DNA from 3 places in the Streptomyces sp. NPDC001816 genome. Region 3 is predicted to be linked to each of the others. Evidence: riboswitches for the same ligand, from Rfam matches in the RefSeq annotation. Region 3 holds a riboswitch; each other region holds the start of a gene.
The links. Region 3 has a riboswitch for cobalamin ahead of ACFYZZ_RS08490 (CbtB-domain containing protein). Riboswitches for the same ligand answer to the same signal wherever they lie in the genome.
Positions count from the first base shown of each region.

Region 1: another riboswitch for cobalamin. It lies ahead of ACFYZZ_RS10730 (SpoIIE family protein phosphatase); the one in region 3 lies ahead of ACFYZZ_RS08490 (CbtB-domain containing protein).
Region 2: another riboswitch for cobalamin. It lies ahead of ACFYZZ_RS11270 (prenyltransferase/squalene oxidase repeat-containing protein); the one in region 3 lies ahead of ACFYZZ_RS08490 (CbtB-domain containing protein).

Region 1 is NZ_JBIATY010000002.1:1,020,515-1,023,777, forward strand. Features, by position in the region: gene ACFYZZ_RS10725 (gas vesicle protein K) at 1-65, shown strand, start outside; gene ACFYZZ_RS10730 (SpoIIE family protein phosphatase) at 941-1,201, opposite strand; cobalamin riboswitch at 1,510-1,643, opposite strand; gene ACFYZZ_RS10735 (GNAT family N-acetyltransferase) at 1,880-2,407, shown strand; partial or broken gene ACFYZZ_RS10740 (IS5 family transposase) at 2,417-2,824, opposite strand; gene ACFYZZ_RS10745 (IS110 family transposase) at 2,846-3,263, opposite strand, start outside.
Region 2 is NZ_JBIATY010000003.1:57,427-60,689, reverse strand. Features, by position in the region: gene ACFYZZ_RS11275 (SCO2322 family protein) at 1-428, opposite strand, end outside; gene ACFYZZ_RS11270 (prenyltransferase/squalene oxidase repeat-containing protein) at 425-1,654, opposite strand; cobalamin riboswitch at 1,764-1,899, opposite strand; gene ACFYZZ_RS11265 (phosphotransferase family protein) at 1,958-2,623, shown strand; gene ACFYZZ_RS11260 (hypothetical protein) at 2,873-3,263, opposite strand, start outside.
Region 3 is NZ_JBIATY010000002.1:606,391-609,653, forward strand. Features, by position in the region: gene ACFYZZ_RS08485 (MMPL family transporter) at 1-1,091, shown strand, start outside; cobalamin riboswitch at 1,208-1,350, shown strand; gene ACFYZZ_RS08490 (CbtB-domain containing protein) at 1,387-1,608, shown strand; gene ACFYZZ_RS08495 (CbtA family protein) at 1,630-2,382, shown strand; gene ACFYZZ_RS08500 (hypothetical protein) at 2,475-2,828, shown strand; gene ACFYZZ_RS08505 (histidine phosphatase family protein) at 2,835-3,263, opposite strand, start outside.

The DNA of each region.
Region 1 (3,263 bases), 410 kb from region 3:
ACGGCCTCACGCTCGCCGACCTCAACATCGACCTGGGACCACTGGGGACGCTGCTTCCCCCGTGAAGGCTGCGTCGGTCGCCGTTGTGCACCCTCGTACGGCCCTGAGACGGCCCGAGGCTCGGCCTGTTGGATGGGCTCTGACGTCACAGCTCAGGATGCCGGTGGAGCACGGTCGTGCCACGCTGGGAGAGGTTGCGCCGCTCCGAGCGTTCGGTGGACGCATGGCCCTGCCACACAAGGACTCCGACATGGCCCGTGACGCCGTCCCACTCAGAACGGCCAATGCGAACCCACGGCCGTGGCACGCAGCCGCGTCGGGTACGACCGTCCTCGCAGCAGCACTGATGATCTTCGGTGTGCGGCACTGCACAAGCACGGTCTTGATCACTGACGCCAGGTAGGTGGCCCATCTGGTCGTCTTGGCCGAGTCAGGCTGCTGTGGCTACGCGTGCTGGTGGCGGCGCGGTGGTGAAGGGGCGGTTGTCGCGAAGAAGAGCCCACAGAACGGCGGCGCGGCGGCGTGCGAGGGCGATGACGGCGGCGCGGCTGGGTGCGGAAGGCATCGCTGATCTGCCGGTCGAGCTGCTTCAACCGGCACCTGTCTGTGTCAAGCGGTTCGGGCAGCCTCCGTGCTTCGGCAGTCGCGGATGAGCTGGCGACAGATCACATCCGGGCGGGACCGGGCGAGTCGTCAACCGCGGGTGATGCTCGTTCATGCCGCCCTCGTCGCAGGCAACGCCCAGGCGATTGATGAACGCCGGCTCGCTGCATGCCAGGACCCGCCGCAACTGCTCCCGCCACTGCGTGTAGTAGGCACCTGCGTCGGGTCGTTGTGCTGCCATGCCGAGATCAACGAGTGTCGGCGGGCAAGAGGTTGTACGCCGGACGGGCAGAGTCCTGACGTCGGTTGCGGCACCTGGCCGCGGGCGCCGACCGGATCAGGTGCCGGCCGGTGGGGTGGAGCGCAGGGCGAGCAACGCGATGTCGTCGGTGCTGTCGGCGCCGAGCCCCCTCAGCAGTTCGTCGCAGAAGACGTCCAGGGGCTCGCGGGCGAGGGCGGCGGCGTGCTGGCGCAGCCGGGTCAGCCCGTGGTCGAGGGATTCGCCGCGGCGCTCGATCAGTCCGTTGGCGAACAGCAACACGGTGGAATGGGCGGGCAGCTCGTCGATGGCGGTCGGGCGCCGGTGCTCGGCATCCATGCCGATCAGCAGCCCCGCGCCCGTCTCCAGAGGACTCTGCCTCCTCCTCCCGGTGCCCTCGGCGCTCTGAGGTTGAGCAGGACGACGTCACATGTAGAGCCGCGCCCTGCCTGGTCGCGGCCCGTCCGCGAGTCGGTCTCCCGCTCGCGGGCCCGCTGCGCCCCTGGCTGAGGAGTCCGCGGTCGCGGCTCCAACCCTTCGGCGTGGAGATAGGGGGTCCGACAGCAAAGATGCCCAACACTTTCCGAGTTGGGCATCAGGTCCGTGCGCGCGCTGTCCCGGTGCCCTGCCGAAGGACCCGGCCAGGCGCCGGGTTCGTTCGGGCAGGCAGGTCCTCGGATTCTCCGGCCAGGGAGGTACACCGTTGTGGGACAGTTCCGGATTCTCACCGGATTTCCCTGCGACTGCTCGACTCGACTGTACCGCTGGCCCGGCGAGGTGCGCGGGACCACCGTCGGCGGTCTTGCACCGCCTCGTGCCACCGTGCGTGGTGACGGCAGGAACCGTTCGTCTTACTGATCATTTCAGAATGAAGTGCTTGGCCAGACGGTTGTGCGCTGCGAACATGCGATCTCCACTGGGCAGTGGAGGACCCAGCACCTGATGACGCAGTGTCGGCTCTGGCGGCTCGCATAGGCTGGCCGGTCTCATCCGACGCACCGCGACGAGGATCAGCCCATGTGCAGCAGCACCAGGATCCGCCTGATAGAGCCCGCCGATGCCGCCCCGATCGCCGCGCATAGAGTGCGGGACTTCGAGGCTTTCCGGCCGTGGGAACCGGCCCAGCCGGCCGACTTCTTCACCCCGGAGGGCCAGGCGGAGCGGATCGACAGGCTGCTGGCCGGATACCGGGCCGGCGCGGCCTGGCCGGGTGTGGTACTCGCCGACGACCGGGTGATCGGGCAGGTCACCGTCGGAGGCATTCTGCCGCAGCCCCACCTTCGCCGCGGTTCCGTTGGTTACTGGATCGCCAGCGTCGCCCAAAATCAAGGGCACGCCGGGCGCGCCGTCGGGCTTGTACTCCAGGTGATGACGGACGAACTCGGGTTGCACCGCGCTGAGGCGTCCACCAATCTGGAGAATCTGCCGTCGCAACGGGTGCTGCGCCGCAACGGGTTCAGCCCGTACGGCGTCGCACACTCCTCGATCTTTCTCGACGGGAGCTGGCGGGATGGGCTGCTGTGGGAGCGGGTCCTGGGCGACTGACTGATCGTTTCACAACGAGGTCTGCAGGCGGCGGAGGCATATGAGGCTGCAGGCCAGTTCGAGCAGGCCGTGATGGAGGTCAGCACGTCTTTCGTAGCGGATGCGGAGTCGTTTGAACTGGTGAAGCCAGGCGAAGGCGCGCTGGACTACCCAGCGGACCTTGCCCAGTCCGGAGCCGTGGGCGGCATCGCGTCGGGCGATCACGGGTTTGATGCCGCGTTTCCACAGCAGGCGGCGGTACTTGTCGAAGTCATAGCCCCGGTCGGCGTACAGTCGCCGGGGCTTGCGCCGAGGGCGTCCCCGCAGGCCCCGGATCGGGGGAACCGCGTTCAGCAGGGGCAGAAGCTGGGTGACGTCGTGCCGGTTGCCGCCGGTGAGCGTGACGGCGAGCGGGGTTCCGTGCCGGTCGACGATCAGACATCCGATGGGGTTAAGCGGTCAAGCTGCGGCAGTGAGGATGGGCTCGGGGCGGGAGGGGAAGGCGATGGTTTCGTCGTAGTGGACTTGTTTGTCGAGGCAGTGGTGCAAGCACCCGATCATGCGGTTGAAGAGATTTCGCAGGGCTGAGATGTGCCGGTCGCCGGTGGTGCGTCTGCGGTCGTAGTGAGCCCTGGCGCCGACTGAGGCCGTCAGGGACGCGAACGACCAGACGTAGCCGGCAGCAGCGAGACGCTGGTTCTTGATCCGGCGGGCCCTGACGGAGACGCTCTTGCCGGATGCCCGGGTCACTGGTGCTGCTCCGGCGTAGGACTTGAGGGCCCTGGCATCGGCAAAGCGGGATCGGTCGTCTCCGATCTCAGCGAGCACACGGGCGCCGGTGAGGGAGCCGAGTCCGGGGAAGCTGGTGATGATGTCG
Region 2 (3,263 bases), on a different contig from region 3:
AGCGGCTTCGCGGTGGCTGCCAGGGCCTCGGCCGTCGTCGCGTCGGGGGAGACGCGCGCGCAGGCGGTGCGGCGGGTCGGCGGGGTCTCGCCGGACGGGGCGTCCGCGGGCGTGCCGAAGTCGATGACGAGGGCGACCCGCTTCGTACCCGGCTTCGCGGGCGTCCCCGCGCAGATCGTGGCGAAGTCCGCCGTGCCGCGCGGCCGGCTGGCGTCCGCGGAGTCCTCGCTCACCGCGAAGCGGAAGCCCTGGATCGCGCCGTCGTCGGGACGGGCGGTCGACGGGCCCTGGGTGGCGTACGTCCAGCGGCCGCCGTCCCGCTCCCAGAACGACCAGTAGCGGTAACCGGTGGCGTGCGCCTGGGCGGCACCGGCGAGGAGGACGAGCGCGGCGACCAGCAGGGCCGCGGCACGGCGGACGGCGGTCACAGCTGCTGCCGCTTCCGGCGGCCGCTGAGCAGGATGCCGATGCCGACGCCGAAGACGAGGCCGGCACCTACGATCCACCAGACACCGGTGCCCGAGTCGTGCTCGGCGCGCTTGCCGGGCTCCGCGGTGGCGGCGGCCTTCTGCGGCGCCGGGCCCGTCGCGTTGAGCGCCTGCGCCAGGTCCGTGCCGCCGAAGTCGTGCGGGTCCTCACCCATCGCGTGCGCGGCGAAGACCAGCTCGGCGTAGGCGGCCGGGCCGCTCTGCTCCGCCCACTTCGCCGCGTTCTTCTCCAGCCAGGCGTACGGCTTCTTCGCCTGCCCCGCCCAGCCCTTCGCGGCGAGCGCGACGACCGCGTCCGCCGTGTTGCCGTAGTCGGGCTGGTCCTTGGCCCCGGGCAGGGCGGACTTCAGGTACCCGTCGGAGTTCATGGCCTTCCCCAGGTAAGCGGCGCCGTCGCTCGCCACCTCGGCCGGGGTGGGCTTGTCGGAGTTGCGGCAGATGGAGCTCTGCTCCGGGGCCTTCCCGGCCTTCGGCGCGAACCCCTTGTCGAGCGCGCCCAGCACGCCGGCCGCCGTCGCGTCCGCGTTGGCGACCAGCTTGCCCTTCTTGTCCGGCTGGTAGGCGAGCGCTCCGCCCCCGGTGCCGTCGCACGGCAGGGAGAACTTGGCCAGCAGCTCGTACGGGCTCTTGCCCCGAACGTGCAGCTTGGCGGGGTCCTGGCCGACCGCGGCGAACGCGCCGATGACGACTCCGGTGGAGTTGGTGTCGCTGGGAGCGCCGGGTGAGTAGCCCCAGCCGCCGTCCTCGTTCTGCAGCGTCGTCAGCCAGACCAGGGCCTTGCGGACCTCGGCGTCGTGACCGCCGACCGCCTGCAGCGCCTGGACGGCGGCGGCCGTGCTGTTGGTGTCGGGCTGGGCGCCGCCCTTGCCCTCGCAGGGCTTGGCGGTGTCGGCCCGGAACGCGGCGAAGCCGCCCTTGTCGCACTGCTGCCCGACCAGCCAGTCCACGGCCGAGCCGGCCGGGCGGTAGCCGAGCGTCCGCTGGGCGAGCAGGGCGAGCGACTGGCGCCAGACACCGTCGTACGTGGGGTCCGTCTTGCCGAACAGACCGGCCGGGATCGTCACCTTCGCAGGCGCGGACGGGGACGGGCCGGCGGCCATGGCGGGTGCGGCGGCGGCCAGCACACCTACGGCGGCGAGAGCCGCTGCACTGCGGCGGACGTTCATGGTCGGCGACTGCCTCTCCTGCGGGGAACCGGCAGCGCACGGGAACACCCGGGCGGCTCGGCTCCGTAAACCTCGACGGTGCCGTGCGCTGCGGGTCGCCGCGCACGCGAGCCGGTCAACGTCCCGGGCGGGGCAGTCCGGCTCACCGTCCGGGGCGGACGATTTACGGTTGCGGGTCAGCGCCGGAATTGCACCGGCTTCCCCCCGTACGGGTGTGATGACGACGCCGCCACTTTACCGGCAGCCGTGCGCGCGCTGAGGGGTGGCTGTGGGCACAGCGGGACGGTGACTAGGGTCACGGCCATGACAGCTACGGGGAGACTGCTGGGGTCGGGGCGTTCAGCCGATGTGTACGAGATCGACGAGGCGTGGGTGCTGCGCCGGGACCGCGAGGGCTGGGGGGACGCGGCCGCCGAGGGGGCCGTGATGGAGCACGTGCGCAGGCATGGGTACCCGGCGCCCCGGGTGCGGCACTCCGGCTCGCGCACCGACCTGGTGATGGAGCGGCTGTCCGGGCCGACGATGCTGAGCGGGTTCGCCGAGGGCCGGATCGACGCCCGGGAGGCGGGCGCGCTGCTGGCCCGGCTGCTGCGGCAGTTGCACGCGGTGCCCGGTCGGGACGCCGATGACCCTGAGGCCCGCGTGCTGCATCTGGACCTGCACCCGGACAACGTGATGCTCACCCCGGACGGGCCCCGGGTCATCGACTGGTCCAACGCCGAGGATGGGCGTCCGGGGCTCGACTGGGGCATGACCGCGGTGATCCTCGCTCAAGTCGCCGTCGGCGGCGAACCGCTCGCCCCTCCGGCCCTCGCGATGCTCACGGCCCTGCTCGCCGACCCCTCCGATCTCACGGAAGCGGGACTGGCCGAGGCCCGCCGGCGCCGGGCGGTCAATCCGACGATGAGCCGCCGGGAGGTCGAACTGCTCGGGGATGCCGAGAAGTTGATCCGGTCGCTGGCTTTCTAGTGCCGGGACACTGGTCCGCATGCGGCCGGGCCGTGGGGCCGACGGCCGCGCTCAGGTGGTGGGCCATGTGGCGCAGGGTGTGAGTGGAGTCCGTGGGGGTTTCGCCCTTTGCCGCCCAGTGGCGAGGGGGTCTTCGGGGTCTGCGTGGGCGGCTGCTGTGACGTGGTTGCTGGGTTGCGAGGTGAGGGCGATGCGGTCGGGTGGTGGGCGCGAGGTCGAGGGGGTGTAGCCGGTGCGGGTGTTGGCCTGCTAGGCGGCGTACGGCTGGGCCGGTGGGGTGACGGCCACGGTCAGGTGGCGGGCCATGCGGCGCAGGGTGTGCGCGCAGTCCGTCGGGGTCTCGCCCTCCGCCACCCAGTGCGCGAGGCGGTCCTCGGGGTCGGCGTGGGCGGCCGCCGTGACGTGGTCGCCGGGCTGCCGGGTGAGGACCATGCGCTCGGCGGACGGCTCGTACGCGGCGGCCGGGTCCATGTCCAGGTGGGTCAGCCGGCCGGTCGTGGCCGGGTAGGCGAACTGGATCGAGGCCGCCCGCTGCCGGGTCGGCGCCAGGTCAGGGAGCCGGCCGACGGCCAGAGCGGCGGCGGCTCGGGCGAGGTCGACTCCGGTGGCCCGCTCGACCAGCAGCGGGATCAGATCGCCG
Region 3 (3,263 bases):
CGGCGCTGACCGCCGCGGTGTCCGGCCTCGTCCTGGTCGCACTGTCGCTCGGCACCCTCGGCTTCAACGCCACGTTCGACCTGGCGGCGGGCTCCATGCCCAAGACCAAGGAATCCATGGTCGTCCAGGACGAGATGCAGAAGGCGTACTCGGCGGGCGCCGCCGCACCCACCGACGTCTTCCTGTCCAGCACCGACGGCAAGCAGCTGGACAAGTCCGGCCTGGACGCGTACGCGCAGAAGCTCGGGGCCGTGGACGGCGTCGCGAACGCCCGCCTGACCCAGCTGAACAAGGCCGGCACCACCGCCGACTTCACCGTCACGCTCAAGTACGAGGCGTCGACGGACAAGGCGATCGATGCCGTGGGCGAGGTGCGCGACGTCGCGCACTCCGACGCCCCCAAGGGCACCGAAGCCGTCGTCGGCGGCATGTCCTCGATCTACAAGGACATCGCCACGGCCGTCAACCACGACTACCGGACGGTCTTCCCCGTCGCCGCCCTCCTCATCATGATCATCCTGGGGCTGCTGCTGCGCAGTGTGGTCGCCCCCTGGTACCTGATGGCCTCGGTGGGCCTCGGCTTCGGTGCCACCCTCGGTGCCACGGTCTGGATCTTCCAGGAGGGGCAGGGGCACTCGGGTCTGATGTTCATGCTCCCGGTGATCATGTACCTGTTCGTGGTCGCCATCGGCACCGACTACAACATCCTCATGATCGCCCGGCTCCGCGAGGAGGCCCGCGAGGGCCGCGAGCCCCGCGAGGCGGCCGGCATGGCGCTCCGGCACGCCGGGCCGACCGTGGCGGCGGCCGGCTTCATCCTGGCGGCTACCTTCGCCACCATGATGCTGGCGGGCAACTCGCTGCTGACAGAGATGGGTTTCGCGGTCTCCTTCGGCATCGCGGTCGCCGCCTTCGTGATGGCGATGTTCTTCACGCCGAGCCTCACCGCGCTGATCGGCCATGCGGCGTGGTGGCCGGGCCACGGGGACCAGGCGCGGGAAGCGGCCGGTGCCGGATCGCCTGACACCGGTTCGGTTCCCGGCCAGAACCGGGACACGGTCGCACCCGATCCGTCGGGCCGCCGCGGCTAGCGGCACGAGGACGGAGCAGGTCTGCCGGGCCGCAGGGCCCGGCAGACCCGACCCGCCGTCAGCGCAGCGGCCGACGCGAGAGGAAGATCACGAAGGACGAGGCGGTCTTGGCCGTGCACGCGCCACGCGGTACGGTCTGTCCGATATCGACGACGGCGAGACGGAAGCCGGTGGGAATCCGGAACGGTCGCGCCACTGTATGCGGAACACCCCTGGGTGTCCCGTGAGTCAGACCCGTGGCCGTCGTCATGTGCACCACCGAGATGGGACGCGAACTCCCAGAGGAGGTCCTGCCATGGCGCAGACCGTCGCCCAGCCGACAGCCACCACCCCCGCCGTTCCCGCCACGCTGCCGCTCAAGGCGATCGCTCCGTGGGCGGTCTTCTTCGGCATCCTCATGCTCGTCCTGCTGTACTTCGTCGGCGCCGAGCAGGGCGCCACCTCCGTGTTCAACGGCACGGACGTCCACGAGTGGGTGCACGACGCACGCCACCTGCTCGGCTTCCCCTGCCACTGACGCGAGGGACGCCGCTCGACCATGAACTCCGCAACCGTGAGAAACCTTCTCGTCCGGGGCATGCTCGCCGGCCTGGCCGCCGGCGTGCTCGCCCTGGTCGCCGCCTACTTCCTGGGTGAGCCGAACGTCGACAGCGCGATCAGCTTCGAGGACGCCCACACTCACGAGCACGGGATGGAGGTCGTCTCCCGCTCCCTGCAGTCCACCCTGGGCCTCGCCACCGGTGTCCTCGTCTACGGGGTCGCCTTCGGCGGCATCGCCGCGCTCGCCTTCTGCGTCGCGCTCGGCCGTGTCGGCCGCTTCAGCCCGCGGGCGACCGCACTGCTGCTGTCCGGCTGCGCGCTGCTCGCCGTGTACGTCGTCCCGTTCCTGAAGTACCCGGCCAACCCGCCGTCGGTCGGTGAGCCCGACACCATCGGCAGGCGGACGACCCTGTACTTCCTGATGATGCTGCTCAGCGTGCTCCTGGCGGTCGCCGCCACCATCCTGGGCAAGCGCCTCGCACCCACCCTGGGCACCTGGTACGCGTCCGTCGTCGCGGTCGCCGCCTTCGCCGTCGCGATCGGCCTGGCGTACGCCTTCCTGCCGGTCGTCAACGAGGTGCCGAAGGACTTCCCGGCCACCCTGCTGTGGCGGTTCCGCCTCTCCGCACTGGCCATCCAGGCCGTTCTGTGGGGCGGATTCGGCCTGCTCTTCGGCGAGTTGGCCGAGCGGCAGCTGAACCCGAAGCCCGCGACCACCGCGTCCGGGCGAAGAGTTCCCGCCACGCACTGATCCCTTCAGGACACGACAGGGCCCTTCGGAACCGTCCGGGGGCCCTCTCGCGTTTCCGGGACACCGGCGGAGGCGACGAGCGGAGGAGCCGAGTGGCCAGACGACGTCCCGAACCGCGCCACATCACGCTCGGCGGACGTGAGGCGGTCGCCCTGACCATGGAGGAGTACGCCCAACTCATCGCCAGCCGACGCCAGATCGGCGGCCAGAGCGCGCGGGTACGGGTACTCGCCCAGCAGGTCAAACGGACCGAGAGACTGCTCGACGAGCTGGAGGCCCTGGTCGGTGGCCCAACGACCGTATGCAGCACCCGGGATGAGGGCCCGGGCCGGCGGGCGGTGCCCGACTGCCAGGGCGACCACGCCACGACCGGTGCCACGGACACCGACTGCCTGCGGTGCGCGATAGCGGCACTGCTGCGTCGCCATCGGGACGCGACTTTCTGACCGCCGTCACTCGCCAGGCTGGGCGAGGCCGTGTCCGAGCCGCACGTTCCAGCGCCCGGACCGGCAGGTGACCTCCGTCGCCGTGAGCGGCGGGACGTCGAGGCGCCAGAACGCCGCCTCGGGTGCGCCCAACGCGTGCACCACCACGGCCCGTACGACCTCGGGCTCCACCACGGCGATCGTCCTGCCGTCCGCCGGCCCACTCGTCTCCAGCCAGCGCGCGACCCGCGCACACAGCTCCCGCACCGACTCGCCGCCATGCGGTGCAGCACCGGGATCGGCCAGCCAGCGGGCTACTGCTTCCGGCTCGACGGCACCGACGTCGTCCAGCGTCCGCCCCCGCCACCGGCCCACGTCCAGACCGGAGAGTTCCGGTTCCACCGAGGCGTCGAGGCCGAGCGCGGCGGCCGACTCCCGGCAGCGCACGCTGGAAGA